Regions from separate parts of the Achromobacter sp. SD115 genome, predicted to be linked through region 2. Evidence: riboswitches for the same ligand, from Rfam matches in the RefSeq annotation. Region 2 holds a riboswitch; the other holds the start of a gene.
The links. A riboswitch is a leader RNA that binds a small molecule or an ion and turns the genes downstream of it on or off. The one in region 2 is predicted to bind glycine.
Positions count from the first base shown of each region.

Region 1: linked by a shared signal. The riboswitch ahead of IPU70_RS18885 (D-amino acid dehydrogenase) and the one ahead of gcvT (glycine cleavage system aminomethyltransferase GcvT) in region 2 are both predicted to bind glycine.

Region 1 covers NZ_JADIJM010000013.1:64,536-78,724, forward strand. Annotated here, with positions in the region: gene IPU70_RS18885 (D-amino acid dehydrogenase) at 1-1,143, opposite strand, end outside; glycine riboswitch at 1,188-1,276, opposite strand; glycine riboswitch at 1,278-1,370, opposite strand; gene ampC (class C beta-lactamase) at 1,527-2,663, shown strand; gene IPU70_RS18895 (3-hydroxybutyryl-CoA dehydrogenase) at 2,681-3,676, opposite strand; gene IPU70_RS18900 (NAD/NADP-dependent octopine/nopaline dehydrogenase family protein) at 3,693-4,790, opposite strand; gene IPU70_RS18905 (AraC family transcriptional regulator) at 4,905-5,915, opposite strand; gene IPU70_RS18910 (MFS transporter) at 6,040-7,416, shown strand; gene IPU70_RS18915 (DUF2242 domain-containing protein) at 7,629-8,465, shown strand; gene IPU70_RS18920 (CopD family protein) at 8,559-8,984, shown strand; gene IPU70_RS18925 (MetQ/NlpA family ABC transporter substrate-binding protein) at 9,140-9,955, shown strand; gene IPU70_RS18930 (methionine ABC transporter ATP-binding protein) at 9,974-11,077, shown strand; gene IPU70_RS18935 (methionine ABC transporter permease) at 11,058-11,714, shown strand; gene IPU70_RS18940 (PLP-dependent aspartate aminotransferase family protein) at 11,769-12,959, shown strand; gene IPU70_RS18945 (hypothetical protein) at 12,934-13,413, opposite strand; gene ppk2 (polyphosphate kinase 2) at 13,601-14,189, shown strand, end outside.
Region 2 covers NZ_JADIJM010000026.1:47,392-61,580, reverse strand. Annotated here, with positions in the region: gene IPU70_RS27710 (DUF945 family protein) at 1-480, shown strand, start outside; gene gcvP (aminomethyl-transferring glycine dehydrogenase) at 575-3,448, opposite strand; gene gcvH (glycine cleavage system protein GcvH) at 3,551-3,928, opposite strand; gene gcvT (glycine cleavage system aminomethyltransferase GcvT) at 4,027-5,127, opposite strand; glycine riboswitch at 5,214-5,336, opposite strand; glycine riboswitch at 5,372-5,467, opposite strand; gene IPU70_RS27690 (ZIP family metal transporter) at 5,523-6,416, opposite strand; gene IPU70_RS27685 (superoxide dismutase) at 6,447-7,061, opposite strand; gene IPU70_RS27680 (NAD(P)/FAD-dependent oxidoreductase) at 7,210-8,412, opposite strand; gene IPU70_RS27675 (arginine/lysine/ornithine decarboxylase) at 8,412-10,673, opposite strand; gene IPU70_RS27670 (hypothetical protein) at 10,940-11,392, opposite strand; gene IPU70_RS27665 (GNAT family N-acetyltransferase) at 11,506-12,024, shown strand; gene IPU70_RS27660 (GGDEF domain-containing protein) at 12,065-13,306, opposite strand; gene IPU70_RS27655 (GNAT family N-acetyltransferase) at 13,472-14,189, shown strand, end outside.

The DNA.
Region 1 (14,189 bases), on a different contig from region 2:
CGTGTTGTAGAACACGCCCGGCCGCTTGCCGGGGCCGACCCGCGGCATCATGCTGGGCGTCATCGGGCGCAATCCGCACCAGGGCACCACGCGCGAGGTGCGGATGCCGGGGAAGTGCTTGCGGGTCCAGTCCACCAGCGGCTGCACGCGTTCGGCGCGGATGTCCATGTTGAAGCCGTTGAACTCCGCCGTGCCGGCCACGCGGAAGCGGTCGCCGAGGCGGCTGGTGACGATCTTGGCGGCTTCGTCCAGCAGGCTGACCTGCGGCGCGGCGGCCTGGCTGGCGGCGTCGTCCAGGTGCACGCTGATGGAGTAGCCTTTGACTGGATAGATGTTGAGTGTGTCGCCCAACTGCCTGGCGAATTGCCGGCTGACGGCGCCGGCGCAGACGACGATGGCATCGGCCTCGTGCTGTTCGGTCCGCGCGCCGCCTTCGCGCGCGACGTCGAGCACGTAGGGCGCGCCGTCCAGGCTGATATTGCGGATGTCGGCGTCCTGCGCGAAGCGCACGCCGCGGCGCTCGCAGGCGCGGGCCAGGCCGCTTGTGAACTTGTGGATATCGCCGGTGGCATCCGAGGGCGTGTAGAAGCCGCCGTAGCAGGAGGTTTGCAGCGTGGGTTCGATGTCGCGCGCTTCCTGGGGGGATACCGCGTAGCGCTCCAGCCCGCCTTCCTGCAGCAGGGCATTGGCGCGGCGGGCGGTCTCGAAGCTGGCGGCGTCGTGGTAGATGTGCAGGATGCCGCGGCGCTCCAGGTCGAAATCTATCCCTTCCTCTTCAGCCATGGTGTACAGATGCTGGCGCGCGGCGATGGCGAGGCGGGTGGTCTCGATGGTGTTCTTGCGGTAGTTGCGGATCTGTCCGATGAACTGCGCCAGCCACGAATACTTGTGCCAGCTGAAGCGGGGATTGAGCAGCAGCGGGGCGTTGTGGCGTCCGAGCCAGCGCAGGCCCTTGAGGATGGTCGCGGTACTGTTCCAGACCTCGGCGTTGCTGGCGGACAACTGGCCGCCGTTGGCGTAGGAGGTTTCCATGGCGGGGTAGCGCTGGCGGTCGTAGACGGTGACGTCGTATCCCAGTTTGCTCAGGGCATAGGCGGACGTGACACCGGTGATACCGGCGCCAATGATGGCGATGCGGGGCATGATGGCTCCAGATTGGGTGGCCGCGGCCACCCGGCCGCAGCACCCCATCTGTCTCTGTACCTGAGAGCTTCACCCGCAGCGCAGGCGGCGGGTTCCCCTTCGGTGGGCGCGCTCGGCGCCTCTCTCCAGATTGTCTAGACCGCGCAGTCCTGTTTGCCTGAGAGTTTCCGGGGCGGTTGCTCCGTCGGCGCCTGCCGCTGTGGACGGGTCTCTTCTGCGGGGTTTTGGATCGACGAGGCGAGGATAGCCAAAATCCACCGGAATGAGACCAAGGGTTAATACCAATGAATCGTCCCGTCGCGTTACGATGCATGCGCGTCGCCAGCCTACGGCGTCGTGGAAATTCAACACCACATGGGATGACGGGAATGCGCTTGAACGGAATGTTGCGCACGGGATTGTTTGCGCTGATAGCCGGCGGCTGCGCCGTGGCGTATGGCGGCCAGGCCGAGGTGGACCGCAAGGTCGACGAAGCGGCGCAGGCCGTCATGCGTGAACACGGCATCGCCGGCCTGTCGATCGCTATTACCCAGAACGGGACGCAGCGCTTCTACAACTACGGCGTGGCGTCCAAGGAAACGGGCAAGCCGGCCGGCAGCGATACGCTTTACGAAGTCGGGTCCATCAGCAAGACCTACACGGCAACCTTGGCCGGCTACGCTCAGGCGCGCGGTCGTCTCGCCTTGAGCGACAGCCCGGCCAAATACCTGCCCGAGCTGGCCGGCAGCAACTTCGCCAAGCTCAGCCTGATCAATCTGGGCACGCACACGACGGGCGGTTTTCCCCTGCAGGTGCCCGGCACGGTGCGGGACCAGGCGCAGTTGATGGCCTATCTAAAGGCCTGGAAGCCGGAGCACGCCGCCGGTACGTATCGCACCTACGCCAATCCCAGCATCGGCATGCTGGGCGTGATCGCCGCCAGGAGCCTGAACCGGCCGTTCAAGACGGCCATGGAGCGGGACCTGTTTCCCAAGCTGGGCCTGACCAGCACCTACATCGACGTGCCGCCCGCCAGGATGGCGGACTACGCGCAGGGCTACAACAAGCAGGATGCTCCCGTGCGGGTGAATCCTGGCGTGCTGGCGGACGAAGCCTACGGCGTGAAGACCAGCGCGCGCGACCTGATCCGCTTCGTCGATGCGAACATGGGCCTGAATGTGGCCGATGCCGAACTCCGCAACGCGATCGCGCAGACGCAAGTCGGCTATTACCAGCTGGGCGACATGACCCAAGATCTGGTCTGGGAGCAGTTGCGCTATCCCGTGGCGCTGGACGCGTTATTGACGGCCAATGCCGGCAACTACAACAGCCAGAGCCAGGCCGTGGTTGCGCTGAACCCGCCGCTGCCGCCGCAGGACGCCGTGTGGATCAACAAGACGGGTTCGACCAACGGCTTCGGCGGCTACGTGGCGTTCGTGCCGTCGAAGCAGCTGGGCATCGTGATACTGGCCAACCGGAATTATCCGAACGAGGCGCGGGTGCGGCTGGCCTACAAGATCCTGGGCGAACTGGATAAGTAGGCGCGCCGGCCAATGGGCTAGCGCGCGGGCAGCTGCCGCGCCGCGTCGAAGCGGGGCAGCATATCCATCACCTCCAGCCGCTTGCACAGCTGCGCCAGCCGTTCCATTTTGTAGGCGTTCACGTCCATGCCGGCGTAGTCATAGAAGCCCTGGCCGTCGCGCAGTCCGTTGCGTCCTTGCTCCATGTTGCGGGCGATGACGGCGGGCGAGGCGAAGCGCGGATCGATGGCATCGGACAGGTAGCGCGAGGCGTAGTAGAGGATATCGCCGCCGCCCCAATCGATGAATTCCAGCAGGCCCAGCACCGAAAAGCGCAGGCCGAAGCCCAGGCGCACGGCGGTGTCGATGTCTTCGGCGCTGGCCACCCCTTCCTCCACCATGCGGGCGGCTTCGTTCATGGCCAGGGCCTGGATGCGGGGCACGATGTAGCCGGCGGCGGGCGCGCATTGCACCGGCTTCTTGCCTGCCAGGCGCAGCACTTGCAGCAGGCCTTGCGTCGCGGCCTCGCTGGTTTGCGGACCGCGGCTGACTTCCACCAGCGGTATCAGGTAGGCGGGATTGAGCCAGTGCGCGTTCAGGAAGCGTTGCGGACTTTCCACCAGTTCCGCCAGCTCGGTGACGAGAAAGGTGGACGTGGTGGAAGCGATGATGCTGTCTGGCGCGCAGGCAGCGCTCAGCCAAAGAAAAGCATCGCGCTTGGCGTCCAGGCGTTCGGGCACGGCTTCGAACACCACGCGCGCCTGCCGCAAGTCTTCAGCCGCGTCCTGGCGCGTGCACAGGCGGACGCGCGCCAGCGCGATGTCCGCTTGCGACGCGTCCAGCAAGCCCAGCCGGGCCAGGATGCCCAGTTCGCGGCGCAGGTCATCCCGTACTCGGGAAAAGTACGTGGATTGCTCTGCGGGCGTGCGCGGCTTGATGTCTATCAGTGTGACGTCCAGCCCCGCATGTACATATGACAGCGTGATGCCCACGCCCATGCGGCCGGCGCCGATCACGCACAGTTTCTCGTTCATGGCATGCATCCTCGTTTCAGCAGCCTTCGGTCAGCAGCTTGCGCATGTCGTCGCGCGACAGGCGGTCCAGGCCCAGGCGTTCCAGCGTGCGCCCTTCAGCGTAGAGGTCGCGGCCGGTCACCGCGCTGGCCAGGCTCAGCAGGCCTTGCGCCACGGGCGTGGACACGCCCGCCCAGCGGCCGGCGGACACCAGGAACGACAGGCCGAGCCGCGTGTCCTCGAGCATGTAGCGGTGGGTGCGCAGGTCTATGTCCTCGCGCCAGTCGCCGCTGTCGGTGAGCTTGCCGTGGGCGCCGCGGCCGTACATCCATTCGTCGCCTGCGGCGGCGTAGTGGTCGGCCAGCGGAAAGTGCGGCGCGGCATAGCCCAAGGCCACGCGGATGGCGATGCGCTCCGTGTCCAGCGCGTCGGTCACGCGCCGTATGGCAGGCTGTGTGCCTTCATTGTGGATATCCCATTTGTCGAAGTGCTCCAGCGGACCCGCGTTCATCATGATGAGCGGTGGGTGGATGATGGGACCGGCATTCATCAGCGCGCCGGAGAGCCCGTCCTCTATCGGTTCGATGCTGTCGTAGGCGCGCTTGACCACGGCCAGCGCGGGCCCGGACAGGCGGCGCGGAAAGACGCCGGTAGGCAGACGGGTCGCGTAGCCGCTGATCACCACCTTTTCGCCGTGCTTGCGGGCCAGGTAGGGCAGGGTGCCGGTCTCGGCAAAGGCGGTATCGGCGGAATTGCCGGCGTCTTTCATGGCGCGGGCGAAGACGTAGCTGCCGAAGGTGCCCGGCGGCAGGAACACGACCTGGCCGTCGCGCAGCAGGGGAGCCATTTCCTGCGCCAGGGCTTCGTGCGTGGTCGACGGCAGGGGAATGACCAGCAGTTCCGCATCGCCCACGGCCGCGGCCAGGTCGCGCACCAGCTGCAATTGCTGGGGGCCATCGCCCAGCGGGATCTGGCGGCTGCCGCGATAGTCGGTGACGGCCAGCGCGCCTGCGTCCCGCAATCCCTGGAAGGCTGCCCAGTCGCGGCGCCACCAGCGCACCTGATGGCCTTTTTCAAACAGGTCGGCCGCCGCCGCATAGCAGCCGTGGCCGCCGCCTATGACGCTGATTCTCATGGACAAGCTCCGTCTGATGGAGTCTCGATCCTAGCGGCGGCTTGCAGGCGGGGCTGCGCCGAACGCGCAAGCGGCGTTCCGATCCGGCAAGCGAATCCAGTCGTCTGGCGGCGCCTAATGCCTGTTGCGGCGCAGGGTATCCGAGGGCAGGCAGCCGTAGCGTTTGCGGTAATGCGTGGCGAAATGCCCGAAGCTGGCGATGCCGTGCCGCAACAGGATATCGGTGACGCTGTCGCCTGCGCTGGCTTGCTCCAGCGCCGCATGCACCAGGGCCAGCCGCTGGTTGCGCACGTAGTCGCTGGGGCTTTGCTTCAGGAACTGCGTGAAGCCGTTTTGCAGCGTGCGCACGGATACGCCGCAGTGCGCGGCCAGGTCCGATAGCGAAAGAGGTTCGTCCGGATGGCTTTCTATGTAGTCGCGCGCCCGGCGTACGTGCAGGGGCAGCGGCTGGCGGCGATCGGCCAGCAAGGCTGCGGAATAGTTGTGCGGCAGCTGGGTCAGCAGCAGCGTCAGCAGATAGTCCGAGAAGCCCGCGGCCAGCGTCTGCGTGACGCCTTCGATGGCGGGGTTGCGGTACAGCCGGCATAGATAGTCCAGCGTTTCACGCACTGCCACCGGCCCGGGCGCGTCGGCCTCCATTTGCAGGTCGAATACCAGCGCCTGTTTGATGGGGCGTTCCAGCAGCCGTTGCAGCTGGCGTTCCAGCGCTTCGCGTTCGATGCGCAGGATCAGGTTGCGGCAGTCGCGGCCGATGCGGATCACGCTGCGTTCGGAGGGCGAGGAGATGGTCAGGCTGCCCGCGTTCATGGAGGCGCTGCGCTTGCCCAGCGTGATCAGTCCGGATCCTTGCAGGGTGATGCGGATCAGGTAGTAGCTGGCGATGTCGCCGGCGTCGATCTCGACCTCGGCGCCGTAATGCAGATCGAACAGCGCGGCGTTGCCGAAGAACACGCCATACAGCCGCGACTGCAGGGGCTTTCCCGGGGGCACGCACATGCGGTGCGACCATAGGTGCTGGCTGACCTGATCCTTGATCTCGGCGATGTTGCCCGAGTCCAGCAAGCAATGGCGGTCCAGCGGATTGGTGTCGTTGAACATGCTTTCCTGCGCAGCGGGAACAGTCATTGCGTCAGGCGTACAGAGGCTGGCCGCGCAAAGACCTACAAAAGATGGGCCTGCAAGCAAGTGAGGCGCAACCTCGCCCATTGGGCGATGGGCAGATCTCACCACCATACAAGGGAAACAAACCATGACTGACGGCAGCCCGCGGCACGGATCAAAACCCAGCTACGCCTACGAGTGGTACGTCGTGGTGATATGCATGCTAGCGTACATATTTTCCTTCGTCGACAGGCAGATCCTGGCGCTGATGATCGAACCCATCAAGCACGATCTGCAACTGTCCGATACGCAATTCAGCTTGCTGCACGGACTGGCGTTCTCGCTGTTCTACGCCTTCATGGGCATCCCCATCGCGCTGCTGGCGGATCGCTATTCGCGCCCGAAAATCATCGCCATGGGCGTGGCGTTCTGGAGCCTGGCCACGGCGGCCTGTGGCCTGTCGCGCAATTTCGCGCAGATGTTCCTCGCGCGCATTGGCGTGGGCGTGGGGGAGGCGGCGCTGTCGCCCGCCACCTACTCCATGCTCAGCGACATGTTTCCGCGTGAAAAACTGGGGCGCGCCGTCGGGGTCTATTCGATCGGTTCGTTCATTGGCGGCGGCATGGCCTTTCTGATCGGCGGCTATGTCATCGATCTGCTCAAGAGCGTGGACACGGTCACCTTGCCCTGGGTAGGCGCGATGCGGCCGTGGCAGGTGACCTTCTTCATCGTGGGACTGCCTGGTCTGCTGATCGCGCTGCTGATCCTGCTGACGGTGCGCGATCCGCAGCGGCTGGGTTTGCGGCGCAATGCATCGGGGCAGGCCCAGAAGCCCGCCATGAAGGACACCTTCCGTTTCCTCGGGCGCCACCGCCGCACCTTTTTCTGCCACTACCTGGGCTTCTCCTTCTATGCGATGGCGCTGTTTGCGCTGCTGGGCTGGACGCCGGCGTTCTACATGCGCAAGTTCGGCATGTCGCCGGTGGATGCCGGCTACATGCTGGGCGTGGTGGTGCTGGTCGCCAATACCGCAGGCGTGTTCTGCGGCGGCTGGCTGATGGACTGGCTGGCCCGGCGGGGCTACAGCGATGCGCCGCTGCGCGCCGGGGTGATCGGCGCGGCGGGCATGGCGGTGCCGGCGGTGATCTTCACCCAGGTGGATTCCCTGTGGCTGTCGGTGGGGCTGTTGCTGCCCGCCATGTTCTTTGCGTCGTTTCCCATGCCGACCTCGACGGCCGCGATGCAGATACTTCCTCCCAATCAACTGCGCGCGCAGGTGTCGGCGCTGTTCCTGCTGATCTCGAACCTGATCGGGCTGGGGCTGGGCACCACTGCCGTGGCCATGTTGACGGACCGGTTGTTCAAGAGTCCGGCGGCGGTTGGACAATCCATGTCTGTCCTGGTCGGCGTGGCGACGGTGCTGTGCATCGCCTTGCTGGCGCTGGGCTGCAAGCACTACCGGCGCAGCCTGAACCTGGAAGCGCAGGACCTCCGGCCGCTTGAGCCCGCGCGCGTGTCGTCCTGAAAGGGGCGTCCAGGGGCTGCCGGGGCCACGATGCGGCCCTTTTTTGGATCCTGTTACCTCTGCGTTGAACTACACATCCCTGGTAAAGGAAATGGTGCCGGGGATGCGCTATAACGAACGCTTTACGCATCACTGTTCCGTGCCTGGCGCAGTGGGCGGGCCGCCATGCTGGCTGGCCGCGCCCCACGCCGTCCCATGCCGGACCCCAATTCATGCCCCCTGTTTACCGCCGTCCCTTCCTGGTTCCCTTGCTTGTCCTGACGGGCGTCCTGGCAGGGTGCTCTTCCCCCAAGCCAGAGTTCGAAAAAGAAGATTTCACCCAGAACAACACTTACTCGCGCACCGTCGCCGCGAGTAACGTCGCGGCCTGCGATGCCGGCCGCCGCGCCTTGCTGAGCCAGGGCTACAACATCGACAAGTTCGAGGGCTCGCGCGTCACGGGACACAAGAATTTCCAGGACGAAAGCGGACAGCACACGCAGATTGCCTTCAACATCGAATGCGCCTCCGACGGCGGCGCGAGCGAGCGCGCCACGGTGTTCGCCAACGCGGTGCAGGACCGCTATTCGATCAAGCGCACCAACAGCTCGGCCAGCGTGGGCGTAAGCGTGCTGGGCCAGGTGTCCATGCCGTTCGGCTCCAGCGACGACTCGCTGGTGAAGACGGGCAGCCAGACGGTTGCGCGGCCCAAGTTCTATGAAGGGTTTTTCCAGCTGTTGCAGCGCTTTCTGCCAGATGCGCAGGCGGCCGCCGCGCCGCCTGCGCCCGCGACCGGCCGGGCAAAGCCGCAGCCCAAGATCGCGCCGGCCGAGCCGGCGGAATCGCCCGACAAACCGGCGGACACGTTGAATCCGGCGGCGGCCAACGGCGCCGGCGAATCTCCGAAAACCCCAGCGGCGGGAGGCGCCAGTTCGCCCGCTGTGCCTGCGTCGACGGCTTCCCCGCCCGCAGCGCCTGCACCAGCATCTGCCGCCCCTGCGTCCAGCGCGCCCGCAGCAAAACCCACGCCAGCGCCGGCCGCTGAGGCCAGCCCCGAAGCGGCCAAGTAGGGCCGCGCCGCCGCGCCGGCTTGCCGTAGCGCAAACAGTTGCGGCGCGCCGATACGCGGCGCGGTCCGCAATCCGGCGATAATGCCGGGCATCATGACCTATCAACTCCTGAAAATGCTCCACGTCGCGGCCGTGGTCGCCTGGCTGGGCGGATCGCTGTTCGTGTCGCTCTTCCTGCTGTCCTCGCAGCCGCAGGACAGTGAAGAAGCGCCGAAAGAACGCAAGATGCTGGGCGCCTTGCGCCGCTGGACGCTGTACGTGACCACGCCGGCCATGGTGCTGACCTGGCTGGTCGGTCTGCACCTGGCCATGACCTTCGGCTGGTTTGCCATGACCTGGATCTGGGTCAAGGTGGCCTTCGCGCTGGCGCTGTCGGCGCTGCTCGGCATCCAGAGCGCGGCGTTGCGCCGCATGGCCAACGGCAGCGCCAAGCGCCCGCCGCTGGTGGACCTGTACGCGCCGTTCACCGTCATCGCTTCCGCGGTCATCGTGACGCTGGTGGTCGTCAAGCCTTTCTGATCCGCGCGGCCGGACATGTGCCGGGACCATATGCCCAGCCGCCATAACCAAACGCCCCTGTAATAAGGACTCAACGAACTATTCGTTCGCGTGCTCCGTCCCTCTCCCTAGAATCGTTTCTCTCATAACCGCATAGCCTGAGAGGCGATTCCAACATGACTTCCCGTTTCTTCAAGCGCCTGCTGGGCGCGGTGCTGGCTTCGGCGGCAATGTTCCATGGCCCGGCGTTTTCGGCTGATCCCAAGCCCCTCAAGGTGGGCGTGCGCGGCGGCGTCGACGAGCAGATCTGGGAGGTGGTGGCGCAGGTCGCCAAGAAGAACGGCCTGGCGGTGGAGCCCGTCATCATCACCGGCACCGCCAGCCCCAACGAGGCGCTCAACAACGGCGACCTCGATGCCAACGCCTTCCAGCACATACCTTTCCTGAACGACCAGATCAAGCAGCGCGGCTACAAACTCGTGTCCGTGGCCAACACGCTGATCTCGCCCATCGCGTTCTACTCCAAAAAGTACAAGTCGCTGCAGGAATTGCCCGAGGGCGCCCGGGTCGGCATCCCCAATGACCCCAGCAACCAGACGCGCGCGCTGGTCATCCTGCGCGACCAGGGCTTGATCACGCTGAAGGACGGATTCGATCCTGCCACCGGCACGGCGACCCTGGCGGACGTGACCTCCAACTCCAGGAAGCTCAACTTCGTGGAAAGCGCTTCCGTGGTGCTGGCGCGCTCGCTGCCGGACGTGGACACCGCGGCCATCGTCAACAGCTTCGCCTATCAGGCCGGGCTGATCGCCACGCGCGACGGCATCGCGGTGGAAAAGAAGGAAAACAATCCCTACGTGAACATCATCGCGGTGCGCGAACAGGACAAGAACGCGCCCTGGGTGCCCGAACTGGTCAAGGCCTACCACTCCGAAGAGGTGCGCCAGTTCATTCTGAGCAAGTACGAAGGTTCGGTCATTCCGGTTTTCTGAGGCTGGAAGCGGGCAATGATGCAACACGAATTTTCCGTGAGCGGGCTGGTCGACGCCGCGCCGCAAACGCCGGCCGGCGACGCGCACATCGTCTTCGAAGGCTTGCAGAAGCGCTACGAGGGTACGCAGGGGCCGGTGGCCGCTTTGTCCGACGTGTCGTTCTCCATCGCCCGCGGCGAGGTGTTCGGCATCATCGGACGCAGCGGCGCGGGCAAGTCCACGCTGCTGCGTTCCATCAACATGCTGGAGCGCCCCAGCGCCGGCCGCGTGCTGGTGGACGGCGTCGATGTGGGCGGCCTGGATGAGCATGCGCTGGTGGGCCTGCGCCGCCGCATCGGCATGATCTTCCAGCACTTCAACCTGCTGTCGGCCAAGACGGTGGCCGAGAACGTGGCCTTGCCCTTGCGGGTGGCTGGCGTGAAGCCCGCGGCCGCGCGGGCCAGGGTGGAGGAATTACTGGAACTGGTGGGGTTGCGCGACAAGGCCGACGCCTATCCGGCAAAGCTGTCCGGGGGCCAGAAGCAGCGCGTCGGCATCGCACGCGCGCTGGTGCACCAGCCGGAGATCCTGCTGTGCGACGAAGCCACGTCGGCGCTGGACCCCGAGACCACGCAGTCGATCCTGGCCTTGCTGCTGGACATCAACCGCAAACTGGGCCTGACGGTGGTGCTGATCACGCACGACATGGCAGTGATCCGCGAGGTCTGCCACAAGGTGCTGGTGCTGGACGGCGGCCGCAAGGTCGAGGAAGGCGAGGTCTGGCGCGTGTTCGGCAACCCCCTGGCCGATGCCACGCGGGCCTTGCTACGGCCTTTGCAGCACGACCTGCCGGCCGACCTGGCGGGCAGGCTGGTGCCCGACCTGCAAGGCCGCGCGGGCGTGGCGGTGCTGCGGCTGCGCTTCACGGGGCAGGGGCGCCCGCAGGGCGTGTCCTTGCAGGCGCTGGCGGCGCTCGGCCCCGGCGCGACGCTGCTGCATGGCGGCCTGGACCGCCTGCGCGGCCACGCCCAAGGCAGTCTGCTGGTTTCCGTGCCAGCGGGCGCATTACAGGAAGAGGCCACGCGCGCCGCGCTGGTGGCCGATCAGATCAAGGTGCTGGGTTATGTCGCTGCCGATGCTTGATAAATACCTGCAGGCTTTTCTGCAGACCCTGGCCATGGTGGGCGTATCCGCCATCATCGCCATCGTTCTGGGCCTGGCGCTGGCCGTGGTGCTGACCGTCACCGCGCCCGGCAATCTGTATCCCCGGCCGCGCTTCAACAAGGTCCTGTCGGTGACGGTGAATACCTTCCGCGCCATCCCCTTCATCATCCTGCTGGTGGCGATGCTGCCGTTCACGCGCTTCCTGGTGGGCACCACGCTGGGCACCTGGGCCGCCATCGTGCCGCTGTCGGCCAATCTGGTGCCGTTCTTCGCGCGCATCGCCCAGGTCAGCCTGAACGACGTGGACCACGGCCTGGTGGAGGCAGCGCGGGCCATGGGCTGCCGCCGCTGGCACATCGTGCGCCACGTGCTGTTGCCGGAAGCCTTGCCGGGCATCATCGGCGGCATGACGGTCAGCGTCATTGCCATGATCAACGCCTCGGCCATGGCCGGTGCGGTGGGCGCCGGCGGCCTGGGCGATCTGGCGATCCGCTACGGCTACGAACGCTACGAGACCCGCGTCATGTTCGAGGTGATCGTGATCCTGATCGCGCTGGTTTCCATTGTGCAATTCACCGGCGAATGGCTGTCGCGCCGCGCCGACCACAAACGCTGACTTTGCACCGGGGCCGCATGCTCCGGTCTTACCCGAAAACACAGGAACACTGAAATGTCCGAGTCCCCGCAACACGGCTTCGCCACGCGCGCCATCCACCTGGGCTACGACCCGCTGGACGAGCAGGGCGCGCTGGCGCCGCCTCTCTACCTGACCTCCACCTACACCCAGGACAGCATCGAGGCCTTCGACCAGATCCGCCTGGGTGAGAAGCAGGGCTACGTCTACGGCCGCACGCGCAATCCGACGCAGGCGCTGCTCGAAGAGCGGCTGGCATCCTTGGAGGGAGCCGAGGCTGGCGTGGTGACGGCGTCGGGCATGGCAGCGATTTCGGCGACCTTGTTCTCGCTTTTGCAAAGCGGCGACGAGATCGTGGTGGACCAGATCGTGTACGGCACCGCCTTCACCCTGTTCACGCAGGGCCTGGCGCGGTTCGGCGTGCGCGCGGTGTTCGCCGACTTCACCCGTCCCGAGACCGTGGCCGCGGCCATCGGCCCCAAGACGCGCGCCGTCTACTTCGAAACGCCCGCCAATCCGAATCTGCGCCTGGTGGATATCGCGGCGGTGTCCGCCATCGCCCGCGGCAAAGGTGTGCTGACTATCGTCGACAACACCTTCGCCACGCCGGTGCTGCAGCGGCCGCTGCAGCATGGCGCGGACATCGTGCTGCATTCGGCCACCAAGTACCTGGGCGGCCACGGCGACCTGCTGGCCGGCGCGGTGCTGGGCCGCAAGGAGCACATTGACGCGATCCGGTTGCAGGGGTTGCGCTACTTCACCGGCGCCACCTTGTCGCCTTTCACGGCTTTCCTGGTGCTGCGCGGGATCAAGACGCTGGAATTGCGCGTGGCGCGCCATAGCGAATCCGCCTTGCGGGTGGCCAAGCTGCTGCGCGAGCATGCGGCGGTGGCCGACGTGTTCTATCCCGGCTTGGCCGATACTGCGGGGGCCGAGATCGCGCGCCGCCAGCAATCGGCGGGTGGCGGCCTGGTCGCGTTCGAGTTGAAGGGCGGATTGACCGCTGGCCGCAACCTGCTCAATAGTCTGAAGCTGGCGCGCATCGCAGTCAGCCTGGGCGATCCTGAAACCCTGATCCAGCATCCCGCGTCGATGACGCACGCCAGTTACACGGCTGAGGACCGCGAACGCTATGGATTGTCCGAGGGCTTGCTGCGCCTGTCGGTGGGCCTGGAGACGCCTGAAGACATCCTGTCCGATCTCAGACAGGGCCTGGACCGGCTGTAGCGGCCGCGGGGGGCGTGGTTGTGCCGCGCCGCCAGGCTACCCATTCTCCCGCGCACTCGAAGTTGCGCGGTCCGCGCGCGGCGGCTGCCAGCCCCGCGCGCAACGCGCCCATGTCCAGTCCGGGCATGTTGTGCAGCAGGGGGGGAGGCAGGCGTTCGACGTCCAGCGTTGCCTCGTCGAGCTCCATGGCCATCAGCCCGCCGCCGTCGCTGGGCACGCGCAGGAACCACAGGCCCTCCATGTAGTCGCCCGACCAGGGATCGGGGTAGATGGCCTGCGTGTAGCGGAACCCGAATTCCTGGATGTCGCTCCAGGGCCAGAACTCCTGCTGGCCCAGGGCGCGCGCCAGCTCGCCGCTGCGCGTGAAACCGGCCTCGTCGAAGCATATGGTCTCGCTCAGGGGATTCTCGGGCGGTGTCGGACCGGCAAGCAGCCGTTTGATGAATGACCACATGGCGCGGAGGCAGATGAAGGGAGGCCAGTGTAGCGGCCTTCGTCGCTGCAAAAATGTTACAACGTTTGATCGTAGTCAAATCCGCAGGGCAGGGCTCGGGGTAGCGTTTGCGCTTTTCCCGACCAAGGCCGCAGGCGCAAGCCCGGCAGCCGCGGACAGGACGATCAGCGTAGCAAGGACAGGATCGATGACAGACAAGACCACCCCAGCCACCGGACAAGCCATCGCCGAGGCGCCGCGCAAGCGCGCCGCCAGGCGCACCGCCGTCGCGTCCACCAAACCGGTCGCCAAGACGGTGGTCAAGACGGTGGTCAAGACGGTGGTCGCGCCTGTGACCACCAGCCGTAAACCACGCGCGGCCAAGGCCCCCGCGGTTGTTGATCCCATATCCGCGGCAGCCGCCGCCGAGCCGGCTCTCAATGTGCGCAAGCGTGTCGTCGCCCGCCAGGATGCCGCGCGCCAGGAGACCGTGGCGGTCCTGGCCGATATTGCCCGCCGCTACAACGTCAGCGCGCCAGCCCATTCCCGAGAGGCGCTGCGCTCGGTCATCGAGGAGCTGTCGCCGGACGATGCGCAGGCCGTGCACCGCGCGCTGGTGGAAGCCAATTCGGCGGCGCCGCGCGTGCGCCGCAACCCCGACGACGAGCTGGCCGCGGACTGGCGCGAAGGCGTCTATCCCTATCGCCACCGCATGCTGCGCCGTAACTACGAAAAGCAGAAATACAGCCTGCAGGTCGAACTGCTGAAGCTGCAGGCCTGGGTCAAGGCCACCGGCC
Region 2 (14,189 bases):
GAAGGCGAACCGGCCGAAGGCGCCGAGCTGGCCGCAGCCACCGACACCGCCTCCGTGGCCGGCTACATGCAGGACTTCGACATGGACACCGTGACCGCCATGCTGGACGACATGGCCTACAACCCGCGCAAGCAGGATGGCGACGAAGGTCCTGTCCTGATGCTGGATCCCCGCGACACCGGCGCCAGCGAGCTGCGCGTCGACTTCCTGTGCAACGACTTCACAGAGAAGTGCCATGACCTCGTCGTGACCGCGACCTACAGCAGCAAGAAGCCGGTCTCGCTCAAGGCCATCAACGCCTGGAACCAGGAATACCGCTGGACGCGCGCCTACCTGGACGACAAGAACCGGGCCGTGCTGCAGATGGACATGAACTCGGAGGGCGGCATCGGCAAGGAAAACCTGCAGATCATGCTCAACACGTTCTTCAGCATCGCGGAAGACTTCGCCGTCACCAGCAAGGCCGCGCCGGCGAAGTAAATTTCAGCCGACGCAGGACGAAAAAATCCCCCATCTTTCGATGGGGGATTTTTTTTGCCCGGGCCCGGCTGGTGCCGGGCCTTGCCGTCCGCGTTTATGCGTAGGCTTCGATCGGCAGGCAGGCGCACACCAGGTTGCGGTCGCCGTAGGCATTGTCCACGCGGGCAACCGGCGGCCAGTACTTGGCGTCGCGCAGCGAGGCCACCGGGTAGGCGGCTTGCTGGCGCGGATAGTCGTGCAGCCATTCCTCGGCCAGCAGCATCTGCGCGGTGTGCGGCGCGTTCTTCAGGACGTTGTCTTCCGCATCGCGCTCGCCGCGCTCGACTTGAGCGATTTCCTCGCGGATCGAGATCATCGCGTCGATGAAGCGGTCCAGTTCGGCCACGCCTTCCGATTCGGTCGGCTCGACCATCAGCGTGCCGGCCACCGGGAAGCTCATGGTGGGCGCATGGAAACCGTAGTCCATCAGGCGCTTGGCGATGTCTTCGGCGCTGATGCCGCTGGTTTCCTTGAGCGGACGCACATCGAGAATGCACTCGTGCGCCACGCGGCCATTGCGGCCCGCGTACAGGACCGGATAGTGGTCGCGCAGGCGGGTGGCGATGTAGTTGGCGTTCAGGATCGCGACTTCGGTGGCGCGGCGCAGGCCATCGGCGCCCATCAGCGAGATGTACACGAACGGAATGGGCAGGATCCCGGCCGAACCGAACGGCGCCGCCGACACGGGGCCGACCTTGGCGTCGCCCGGCAGCTTGCCCTGCTCGTTCACCACGCCCGGCAGGTACGGCGCCAGGTGCGCGCGCACCGCCACCGGACCGACGCCGGGACCGCCGCCGCCGTGCGGGATGCAGAAGGTCTTGTGCAGGTTCAGGTGGGACACGTCCGAACCGAACTTGCCCGGCTGGGCCACGCCCACCATCGCGTTCATGTTGGCGCCGTCCAGGTAGACCTGGCCGCCGGCCTGGTGCACCAGATCGCAGATCTCGGTGACGGCTTCCTCGAACACGCCGTGGGTCGACGGATACGTGATCATCAGGGCGGCCAGCTTGTCGCCGACCTGTTCGATCTTGGCGCGCAGGTCGGCCAGATCGACGTTGCCGTTGGAGTCGGAAGCCACCACCACCACGTCCATGCCGGCCAGTTGCGCCGAGGCCGGGTTGGTGCCGTGCGCCGACGACGGGATCAGGCAGATGTTGCGTTGATGCTGGCCGTTGGCCTGGTGGTAGCCGCGGATGGCCAAGAGGCCCGCGTACTCGCCCTGCGCGCCCGAGTTGGGCTGCAGGCTGATGTTGTCGTAGCCGGTGATTTCGCACAGCGCGGCCGACAGGCGGTCGATCAGCTCGTTGTAGCCCTGGCTTTGCGAAGCCGGCGCAAACGGGTGGATCAGCGCGAATTCGGGCCAGGTGATGGGGATCATCTCGGCGGTGGCGTTGAGCTTCATGGTGCAGGAGCCCAGCGGGATCATGGTACGGTCCAGCGCCAGATCCTTGTCGGCCAGCTTGCGCAGGTAGCGCAGCATGTCGGTTTCCGACTGCACGCTGGAGAACACCGGATGCGTCAGGATGGCGCTTGCGCGCGCCACGCCGGCGGGAATGCCGCTCGCGGCGGCCGCGTCCAGCGCGTCGATGTCGAGCTCGACGTCGTCGCGCTCCAGGCCGGCGGCGAAGACATTGACCAGCGCCTGCAGGTCGGCCACGGTGACGGTCTCGTCCAAGGAAACCGCCAGGCGTGCGCCGTCGACGCGGCGCAGGTTGACGTGCTCGCAGTCCGCCGCGGTCAGGATGGCCGGGGTGGCCGCGCCGGTTTCCAGCAGCAGCGTATCGAAGAAGGTGTCGTTGGCGACCTTCACGCCCAGCTTGACCAGCTCGGCGCGCAGGATGGCGGTGCTGCGCTGCACGCGCTCGGCGATGCGACGGATGCCGGCCGGACCGTGCCACACGGCGTACATGCCGGCCATGACGGCCAGCAGCACTTGCGCGGTGCAGATGTTGGAAGTGGCTTTCTCGCGGCGGATGTGCTGTTCGCGCGTTTGCAGCGCCAAGCGCATTGCCGGGTTGCCCTGCGCGTCCTTGGACACGCCGACCAGGCGGCCAGCCATGTTGCGCTTGAAGGCGTCCTTGCAGGCCATGAAGCCGGCGTGCGGACCGCCAAAACCGAACGGCACGCCGAAACGCTGGGCCGAACCGATGGCGATGTCCGCGCCCCATTCGCCCGGCGCGGCCAGCAGGGCCAGCGCCAGCAGGTCGGTCGCAACGGCCACGATGGCGCCTTGCGCGTGCGCGGCTTCGGCCAGCTTGCGGTAGTCGACCACCGAGCCGGTGCTGTGCGGGTACTGCAGCAGCACGCCGAAACACTCGGGCAGGCCTTCGGCCTCGTCGCCGATGGCGATTTCGATATCCAGGCCTTCGGCGCGCGTGCGCACGACCTCGATGGTCTGGGGATGCACGTGGCGCGAGATGAAGAACACCGGGCTCTTCGACTTGGCGCTGCGGCGCGCCAGCGTCATGGCTTCGGCGGCGGCGGTGCTTTCATCCAGCAGCGAGGCGTTGGAGATGTCCAGCCCGGTCAGGTCGGCGACCATGGTCTGGTAGTTCAGCAGGGCTTCGAGACGGCCCTGCGAGATCTCGGGCTGGTAAGGCGTGTAGGCCGTGTACCAGGCGGGATTCTCAAGAATGTTGCGCAACACCACGTTGGGCGTCTGCGTGCCGTAGTACCCCTGGCCGATGTAGCTGCGGTAGACCTTGTTGCGGCCGGCGATCTGCTTCAGCTCGGCCAGCACGTCGGTTTCGCTGCGCGAGGCGGGCAGCGCCAGCGGGGCCTGGCTGCGGATCTTGGGCGGCACGACTTCTTCGATCAAGGCGTCCAGGCTGGCGCTGCCGATAACGGCGAGCATGGCGGCCTGGTCGGCGTCGGAGGGGCCGATGTGGCGGGGAATGAAGTCGGTATGGGTGTCTAGGGCGCGCGACATGGAGGATCTCGGGATAGCGGGTGTCGTCGGGGGACGGACGGTAATGCATCTTGCGGAACGGGCGCGGGGCTTGCGGCGCCGCGTCCGTTCCGGCCAGGCGGCTTAGCCGTTGGCGACGGCTTCGTAGCCGGCGGCGTCGAGCAGCTTGTCGGCGTCGGCGGCGTTGACCGGCTTGATCTTGAAGATCCAGGCGGTGAAGGCCGATTCATTGATCAGGTTGGGGTTGTTTTCCAGTTCTTCGTTGAACGCGACGATTTCGCCGGCCACGGGAGCATAGATGTCCGAAGCGGCCTTGACCGACTCGACCACGCCGGCGGTTTCACCGGCGTTCAGCTTGGCGCCGACCTTCACGTCGCCGACGAAGACCAGATCGCCCAATTGGTCCTGGGCGGTATCGGTAATGCCGACGACGAACACGTCGCCTTCGGCTTTGACCCATTCATGGGACTCGGTGTACTTGCGATCGGTGGGCAGACTCATGGGAACTCCTGAGGGAATGCGGGTAGATGAATGGTGTTGCGCGCCTCGCGCGGGCGGCCGTCGCCCCATGGGCCGGCGGCTCGAGCGAAGCTTCGAGTTTACGAGTGTTCGACCGCTTTGCCGTTACGCACGAACGGCAATTTGCAGGCCAGGGCGGGCACCCATTTGCCGCGGATGTCGACCTCGACCGTATCGCCCGGCTTCACGCCTTGCGGCAGGCGCGCGAAGCCGATCGACACGCCCAGCGTGGGGGACATGGTGCCGCTGGTGAGTTCGCCCGTGCCTTGCTTGGTGCGCACGGCCATGTGCGCACGCATGACGCCGCGCTCTTGCAGCTTCAGGCCGATGAAGGTGGCGGGGGTGGCGAATTGTTCCAGCGCGTCGCGGCCGATGAAGCGGCGCTCGGCGTTTTTCAGGGACACGGTCCAGGTCAGGCCGGCCTGGTCGGGCTGGGTCAGCTCGTCCATGTCCTGACCGTAGAGGTTCATGCCGGCTTCCAGGCGCAGCGTGTCGCGCGCGCCCAGGCCGCAGGGGCGCACGCCCTGGGCAACCAGATCGCGCCACAGCTGCACGACCTCGGCGGCGGGCAGCACGATTTCAAAGCCGTCTTCGCCCGTGTAGCCGGTGCGTGCCACCAGAGTGTCGTCGCCCACGCGGGCGGCCACGAAGGCGGTCAGCGGCTCGCTGGCGGCTTGCCACGCCGGGCGCGTGGCCCAGACCTTGGCGCGGGCGTTGGGGCCCTGCACGGCGACCATGGCCAGGTCGCGGCGCGGCGTGATGGCGACGTCGAACCGGCCGGCCTGCTTGACGCGCTGCATCCAGGCCACGTCCTTGTCGGCGGTGCCGGCATTGACCACCACGCGCCATTCATCGGCGGCGAAGAAATAAATGATCAGGTCGTCGATCACGCCGCCCTGGGGGTTCAGCATGCAGCTGTACAGCGCCTTGCCAGGCACGGTGAGCTTGGCCACGTCGTTGGCAACCAGGCGCTGCAGGAAGGCATAGGCGTCGGGGCCGATGACGTCGACGTTCAGCATGTGCGACACGTCGAACATGCCGGCGTCCTGGCGCACGGCATGGTGCTCTTCCAGCTGCGAACCGTAGGCCAGCGGCATGTCCCAGCCGCCGAAGTCGACCATGCGGGCGCCAGAGGCGACGTGTTCTTCGGCCAGCGGGGTGCGTTTGAGGGTTGCGGACATGCGCGGAAACTCCGGGACGGCAGTGTTGCCAGGGTTACGGAATGCCGGTGGTGCACGGCGGCCTGCGCCTGCACTACGGCTGAATCTTCCGCCCCTCTGTCCTTTTGCCTGAGAGTTGCCCCGCATGACGGGTTTGCACCTTCGGCGCCTGGGCTGCTCGCTATGTCCCTAGTTCAGGGGCGGCGCCAGGTCTCTCCAGAGTACTGTTTTGCCGGGTCCACACGGTGAGAAAACCGGGACGGGGCAAGCATGGGCGGTATGGGTTACCTGAGCGATTCCGGGCGAATTGCGCCTTCGGCGGCGGCCGGACGTACAGGCCGCTCTCTCCCGCAACATGCGTGACAGCGGCGCAAGCATACAACGAAAGCCGCGGCCAGGGAATGCCCGCGCCGGCCTCAACCCAGCGCCGTATCCAGCAGCATCATCAGCACGAAGCCCAGCATCAGCCCGCAGGTCGCATAGACCTCATGCCCCTTGCGGTGCGATTCCGGGATGATCTCGTGGCTGATCACGAACAGCATGGCGCCGGCGGCAAAGCCCAGGCCCCAGGGCAAGAGCGGCTCGGACCAGCCGACCACGGCGGCGCCCAATACTGCCCCCAGCGGCTCGACCAGCCCGGACAGCATGCCCAGCGCCACGGCGAACGCGCGCTGATAGCCCGCCGCCAGCAGCGCCACGGCCACCACCAGGCCTTCGGGAATGTCCTGGATCGCGATGCCGGTGGCCAGCGCGGTGCCGCGCATGGCGTCGTTGCCTGCATAGCCCACGCCGATCGCCAGGCCCTCGGGCAGGTTGTGCAAGGTAATGGCGAAGACGAACAGCCAGGTGCGGCGCAGGCGGTGCGCCTCTATCCCTTCCCTGCCCTTGATGAAATGCTCATGCGGCAGCGTGCGGTCCATGAGCAGCAGCACCGCCGCCCCCAGCAGCAGCGCGGCGCCCACCGTCAGCCCGGCGCCCCAAGGGCCATAGCCCAGGTCGCGACCCGCCGCGATACCGGGCGCCACCAGCGAAAAGGCGCTGGCCGCCAGCATCACGCCGGCGCCGAAGCCGAACATGCTGTCCTGCACTTTTTGCGGAATGCTGCGGGCGAACAGGATGGGCAGGGTACCCAGCGCCGTGGCGGCGGCGGCCACCAGACCGCCCAGCAGGGCGTCGGCGACGTGCGGCGCGCGCACGTCCAGATAGGCCCACAGCTGGTGCAGGCCCAGGCAGGCCACCAATACGGCCAGGGTCCACACGCTGATGCTGGTGGCCGCCGGCCGCACGCGATGACGGCTGAAAGTATTCATGTGCCGCTGCCCTCCTTGCCAGGAATGCGCTTAGCGCTGGGCCGCCGCGTAGCGGCGCGCCACTTCAGGCCAGTTCACGACATTGTAAAAGGCGCCGATGTACTCGGGCCGGCGGTTCTGGTACTTCAGGTAGTAGGCGTGTTCCCACACGTCCAGCCCCAGGATGGGCGTGTTGCCCTGCATCAGGGGGCTGTCCTGGTTGGCGCTGCTTTCCACCATGAGCTTGCCGGCCGGCGTGACCGAGAGCCAGGCCCAGCCGCTGCCGAAGCGGGTCAGCGCGGCCTTGGTGAAAGCGTCGCGGAAAGCGGCCAAACCGCCAAGCTCGGCTTCGATGGCCGCCGCCAGGGCGCCATCCGGCTCGCCTCCGCCCTCGGGCGACATGACCGCCCAGAACAGGCTGTGGTTCGCATGGCCGCCGCCATGGTTGCGCACCGCGCCGCGGACGGCTTCGGGCAATTGCTCCAGCCGCGCCACCAGGGATTCAACCGGCTCGTCAGTGGCGATGCCCGCGCCCTCCAGCGCCGCGTTCAGGCTGTTGACGTAGGTCTGATGGTGCTTGCTGTAGTGGATCTCCATCGTCATCGCGTCGATGTGAGGCTCCAGAGCGTCGTAGGCGTAAGGCAGGGGCGGAAGGGTGTAGGCCATGCATGTCTCCGTGGGATCCGCCCCCTGTTCAGGGTTTAGATCATTATCAGAAACATAAATGATAAGTATTTTTATTTAATATCACAACGGCAGGCTTCCAATTCCTGCCATAGCGCCGGCCTATCGGCGCCCTCACCTGTCGGAAAAACTAGAGCGCCTTGCCGCAGGCGACACCGGAGGCCCAGGCCCACTGGAAGTTGTAGCCGCCCAGCCAGCCCGTGACGTCCACGGCCTCGCCGATGAAATAGAGGCCGGCGGCGGTCTTGGCCTGCATGGACTTCTGGTCCAGGCCGCGCGTGTCCACGCCGCCGCGCATCACTTCGGCCTTTTTGTAGCCGGCCGTGCCGCTGGGCACCAAGGTCCATTGATGGATGTCCTGGGCCAAGGCGCGCAGGGTCTTGTCCGGCGCGTCCGCCAGACGCAGCGCCGCCAGGCCAGGCTTGCCGCCCTGCTCCGCCAGGTGCAGCCAACGGTCGGCCAGGCGCTTGGGCCAGAGGCCCGCCAGCACGGTATGCAGCTGCTGCCGGTTGCCCGACTTCGATGCCAGCAATTCCTCGGCCAGGTCGCGGCCGGGCGCCAGATCGATCACGATGGGCTCGCCGGGTTTCCAGTAGCTGGAGATCTGCAGGATGGCCGGGCCGGACAGGCCACGGTGGGTGAACAGCAGATCCTCGAGGAATTCACCGCGGGCTTTGCCCTGCCCCGTGTGCAGATTGACTTCCAATGCCACACCGGACAATTCCGCCAAGGGCTGCCACTGCGCAGCGTCGAAGGTCAGCGGCACCAGGGCGGGCCGCGGCTCCACCACTTTCAGGCCGAACTGCCGCGCGATCTTCAGGCCGAAATCGGTGGCACCCAGCTGGGGAATGGCCATGCCGCCCGTGGCCACCACCAGTTTCGCGGCGCGGATCGGGCCCTGGCTGGTGCGCAACTCGTAACCCTGTTCGCCATGGGCGATCTCGGCCACCGAACATCCCATGCGCCACTGCACCCTGCCCGCATCGCATTCGGCGCGCAGCATCTCGATGACGGATTCGCTGGAATCGTCGCAGAACAGCTGGCCGCGATGTTTCTCGTGCCAGGCGATGTGGTGGCGCTTCATCAACGCCAGGAAATCCTGCGGCGTGTAGCCCGACAGGGCCGAACGGCAAAAATGCGGATTTTCAGACAGGAAGTTGGCGGGGCCGGCGCCAATATTGGTGAAATTGCAGCGGCCGCCGCCAGAGATGCGGATTTTCTCCGCCAGGCGCTCGGCGTGGTCGACCAGCACCACGCGCAAGCCGCGCTGGCCGGCGACCGCGGCACACATCATGCCCGCGGCGCCGGCGCCCAGTACTGCTACATCGAACATCAGTCTTCGATCAGGCAGTCGACGTAGTAACGCTTTTCGCCGTCCGGACCCACTTCGTCGGCCAGGCCGTGGATGTAGGTTTCGAAGCCCGGGAAGCGCTGGTTGAACTCGCGCGCGAACTGCAGGTACTGGACGATGGTGCGGTTGAAGCGTTCGCCCGGGATCAAGAGCGGGATGCCCGGAGGATACGGCGTCAGCAGCACGCCGGTGACGCGGCCTTCCAGCTTGTCAATGTCGACGCGCTCGACCTCGCGGTGCGCCATGCGGGCAAAGGCGTCCGACGGCTTCAGCGCCGGCACCATGTCGCTCAGGTACATCTCGGTGGTCAGGCGGGCCACGTCGCGCGCGCGGTAGGCTTCGTGGATCTCCTGGCACAGGTCACGCAGGCCCATGCGCTCGTAGCGGCGATGGTCGCGGCAGAATTCCGGCAGGATGCGCCACAGCGGCTGGTTGCGGTCGTAGTCGTCCTTGAACTGCTGCAAGGCGGTCAGCAGCGTGTTCCAGCGGCCCTTGGTGATGCCGATGGTGAACAGGATGAAGAACGAATACAGCCCGGTCTTCTCGACCACCACGCCGTGCTCGGTCAGGTACTTGGACACCAGCGCGGCCGGGATGCCGGTTTCGCCGAAGCTGCCCGACATGTCCAGGCCCGGGGTGATGATGGTGGCCTTGATCGGGTCCAGCATGTTGAAGCCTTCGGCCATTTCGCCGAAACCATGCCAGTGGTCGTTGGATTCCAGGATCCATTCGTCGCGGTTGCCGATGCCTTCGGAAACCAGGCGGTTCGGGCCCCAGACCTTGAACCACCAGTCGTTCTTGCCAAACTCGGATTCCACCTTGCGCATGGCGCGGCGGAAGTCCAGGGCTTCGCGGATGCTCTCCTCGACCAGCGCGGTGCCTCCGGGCGGTTCCATCATGGCGGCAGCCACGTCGCAGGACGCGATGATCGCGTACTGGGGCGAGGTGGACGTGTGCATCAAGTAGGCTTCGTTGAAGACGTTGCGGTCCAGCTTGCGGGTCTCGGACTCCTGCACGATGATCTGCGAGGCCTGCGAGATGCCGGCCAGCAGCTTGTGCGTGGAGTGGGTGGCGAACACCATCGCGTCCTGGCTGCGCGGGCGGTCCACGCCGATGGCGTGCATGTCCTGGTAGTACTCGTGGAACGACGCATGCGGCAGCCAGGCTTCGTCGAAGTGCAGCGTGTCGACATAGCTGCCCAGCTGCTTCTTGATCATTTCGACGTTATAGATGACGCCGTCGTAGGTGCTCTGCGTCAGCGTCAGGATGCGCGGATTCTTGTTTACCGCTTCGCGCGCGAAGGGGTTGGCCTCGATCTTCTTGCGGATGTTGTCCGGGTGGAACTCTTCCAGCGGGATCGGGCCGATGATGCCCAGGTGGTTGCGCGTGGGACGCAGGAACACCGGGATCGCGCCCGTCATCGTGATGGCGTGCAGGATCGACTTGTGGCAGTTGCGGTCCACCACCACCACGTCGCCCGCGGCGACGTTGGCATGCCACACCACCTTGTTGGAGGTGGAGGTGCCGTTGGTCACGAAGAAGCAGTGGTCAGCGTGGAAGATGCGCGCGGCATTCAGTTCCGACTCGGCCACCGGACCGGTGTGGTCCAGCAACTGGCCCAGTTCGTCCACGGCGTTGCAGACGTCGGCGCGCAGCATGTTCTCGCCGAAGAACTGGTGGAACATCTGGCCCACCGGGCTCTTCAGGAACGCCACGCCGCCGGAGTGGCCGGGGCAGTGCCAGGAATACGAGCCGTCCTGCGCGTACTTGACCAGTTCGCGGAAGAACGGCGGCGGCAGGCTGTCGACGTAGCTGCGGGCTTCACGGATGATGTGGCGCGCCACGAATTCGGGGGTGTCCTCGAACATGTGGATGAAGCCGTGCAGCTCGCGCAGGATGTCGTTCGGGATGTGCTCGGAAGTGCGCGTCTCGCCGTACAGGTAGATGGGGATGTCGGCGTTGCGGAAACGCAGCTCGCCGATGAAGGCGCGCAGGTTCTTGATGGCGCTGGCCACGTCCTCGGGCGAATCCACGTCGAACTCTTCGTCGTCGATCGACAGGATGAAGGCGCTGGCCCGGCTCTGCTGCTGGGCGAACGAACTCAGGTCGCCGTAACTGGTCACCCCGATCACCTCGACGCCCTCGGCCTCGATCGCCGCGGACAGGGCGCGGATACCCAGACCGGACGCGTTCTCGGAACGGTAGTCTTCGTCGATGATGAAAATGGGGAAGCGGAATTTCATGCAGGCGCTCCTGGGGGCAAGGCGGGTTCGGACGCTTATCGCGGCGCGAGTGTACTTCTAGTAAAAATCCGCCTGATGACAGACGGCGCGAGCACCCGCCAGGGCGGCGGGAATGGCCGAATTGTAGGGCTGTTTTTCTTACAGTCCTAAGGGAAATCCCGGAAAGGCCCGGACGGCCGTTGTCATCGCGCCAAAAGCGGACGCTTTCAGCACAGAAACCCGGGCCGCGCCGGGGAGCAAACCGGCGCCCGTAGCGTTGCGGAACGCTAACGGATGGTGCTCGCCTCGCCCGCCTGCAAGGCCGTCAGGAACTGTTCGAAATAGGGCGGGATGGCCTCGGCGGACCCGTAGCGGATGCGCCGCTCGACCTTGGCGATGGCGCCGAAGCAGACCTCGGTTCCGGGTTCGCCGCAGACCAGCACCACCGGATCCTCGTCGTCGCACACTTCGTACAGGCCGCCATGCGCGCGGCGTCCCACCTCGTAGAGGTAGGCGGCAGCGCCGACAGTCTGCATGGGGGTGAGAGGCAGGGTCCCGAGGTGGGCGGCCTCCAGCGCTTCGTCCAGCGCATGGACGCTGGACGGTGTGTAGTCCAGCACGGCGCCGGTAGAACCGGCTGCCTGGACAAATTCCTGCGCGGCATCCGCCACACGCGCCACGAACTCTTCCTGGACTTCGTCGCGCTTGGCGTCCTGGTTTATCTTGAGGAAACCGAACATCATTGGCTCCTTTGTGAAAACCGCAAGCGGCGTTAGGACCATTATAGGCAGCGTGCCCCCCTATACTGCCCAAACCACAGCCAAACGTTCCCTATTCCCAACACTTGCCGCCCATGCCCCCTGCCATTGTCCGACGCCTTGTTCCCGCCGATGCCGCGCCGTTGCGCCAATTACGCCTGGACGCCCTGGTGGAAACCCCTGAATCGTTCGGATCGAGTTACGAAGAGGAACACACGCTGACATTGGAGGATATCCGCGGCTGGATCCAGCCTTCGGACGACAGCGCGATGTTCGGCGCGTTTTGCGGCGAGGCCCTGGCGGGCATTATCGGCGTGGGCCGGCAGCGCAAACTGAAGATGCGCCACAAGGCGCATATCTGGAGCATGTACGTCACGCCAGCGCAGCGTGGCCAGGGCTTGGCCCGGCAGCTGATGCAAGCGGCGATCGCCCACGCCGAGGGCATGCGCGGCATCCGCCAGGTGCAGCTGAGCGTGACCGCCAACAACCGGGCCGCGACCGCGTTGTACCTCAGCCTGGGCTTCACCGAGTATGGGCGCGAGCGCGAAGCGCTGTGCGTGAACGGCGAACTCTACGACGAAGCGCTGATGGCGCTGCCGCTGGCCGGCAAGTAGCCGGGCCGCGTCAGGCCGGGCCGCGTCAGGCCGGGCCGCGTCAGGCCGCGCCCGCCCGCCGCCGCGTGCTGTAGGCTCGCACCTGATTGCGGCCTTCGTCCTTGGCCTTGTAGAGCGCCTGGTCCGCCGCCTTGATCACCGACTCGGGCGCGCGCAGGGCGTCGCTGCGTTCGGCCACGCCGATGCTGACCGTTACCCGAAGCGGCCGCGCAGTGCGCGCATCGCGTCCGCTGCGGCGACGCAGACCGATCTGGTCGGCCTTGGGGCGCGCCGGCTTGTCGCGCAGCCGCATCTGGTAGGCCTCGATGGCGCGCCTGACGCTTTCCAGGTGCGGCATGCTTTCCGCCGCGGTCTTGCCGGGAAACACCAGCGTGAACTCCTCGCCGCCGTAGCGGTAGGCATGGCCGCCGCCGGGTACGCGCCGCAACTGTGCCGCCACCATGCGCAGCACCTGGTCGCCCACGTCGTGGCCGTGGGTGTCGTTGAAGGCCTTGAAGTTGTCCACATCGGCCATCGCCAGCGTGTAGACGCGACCCATGCGCTGCAGCCGCTCGTTCAGCGCGCGCCGGCCCGGCAGCCCGGTCAGCTCATCGCGGAACGCCATATGGAAGCCTTCGTGCGCCAGCGAAATGCACAGCGCCGTCAGCGCCGCGGTGGACATCAGCGCCAGTTCGATAGGGTGCTCCGCCCCGCGCGGCAAGGCCCAGGCCATGCACACGAAGCCCAGCCACTGCCCCGCCTGCTGCGGACGGCCATAGCGCAAGAGCAGCAGCGTCAACGTCAGACCGGTGGCCAGCAACGCGATCAGCCCTTCGATCGGCACGCTCAGGTGCGCCAGCCGGCCCTGCACGGACAACATGCCAAGCAGATCGCTCACGCCTTCCTTGCCCGTCAGCGCAATCGCGGCCGCGCCGGCGGCGATCAGGCCGATGCGGGCGGCCAGATCCAGCAGCATGCTGGAACGTTCGGACCACAGGGCGTTGATGGTGTAGGCCAGCGACCACCACGCCAGCGCCGGCCCGACGGCCCAGGGCGCCTCGCTGGCTAGCGCCGGCCAGCCTGCGGTGGCGGCCAGTACGCTGAGCATCAGCACCATGGGCTGCGCGCGCTGGTACATCAGGCACACGGCGACGCCGATCAGCGCCATCACCCAAGGCACGAACGGCACGATCTGCGTCAGGGCGGGCGGCCATTCGCGCCACAACAGCAGCCCCACCGCGGCGGCCACCGGCAGCGCGGGATAGAACAACAGAGGCAGCCAGGGGATATGGGGGTAACGCACGGATCGGGGCTTTTCTAACGCTTGCGGAAATGACGTCGCCAAATCGGCAAACACATGTACTGTCTTTTACGGACGCGGCGACGATGTTCTTTAGCACATTGGCAAGTAACACCGGGCGCGGCGGCCATGATATGTTTTTCGCCCTTACCCTGTGGACGAAATCCCATGCGCATCCTGGTCAACATCGACGTGCCCGATCTCGAACACGCCATCGACTTCTATCACCGCGCTTTCGGCCTGACGCTGCGACGCCGGCTGGGGCCGAAAGTGGCCGAGATGGCAGGGGCCGAGGCGCCCATCTACCTGCTGGAAAAGGCCGCCGGCACGCCCGCGGCCGGCGCCACGCGCCAGCCTCGCGACTACGCGCGGCACTGGACGCCCGTGCACCTGGACGTGGTGGTGGAGGACGCGGACCGCGCGGTCCAGCAGGCGGTGGCCGCCGGCGCGCGCCTGGAAGACCCGGCCGTCTCGCATAGTTGGGGCCGCATCGCCCATCTGAGCGATCCCTACGGACACGGCATCTGCATCCTGGAGTTCCTGGGCCGCGGCTATGACGAAGTCGCCACGCCGCAGTTGCAGTACTCGCCGGTTTCGGAAGCCGATTTCGAGGACCTGCTGGCGCTGCGCATCGAAGCCATGCGCGAGAGCCTGGAGCGCCTGGGGCGCTTCGACCCCCAGCGCGCGCGTTCACGCCTGCGCAGCACGTTCCAGCCGGAACATACCTGGTCCATCGAGCTGGACGGCCAACGGATAGGGTTTTACGCGTTGCGCCCGGAGGGCGACGGCCTGCGCCTGGATCACCTGTACATCCGGCCTGCCGTCCAGGGGACAGGGCTGGGCGGACAGGTCATGCGGAAGATCCTGCAGGAGGCCGACCGGCTGG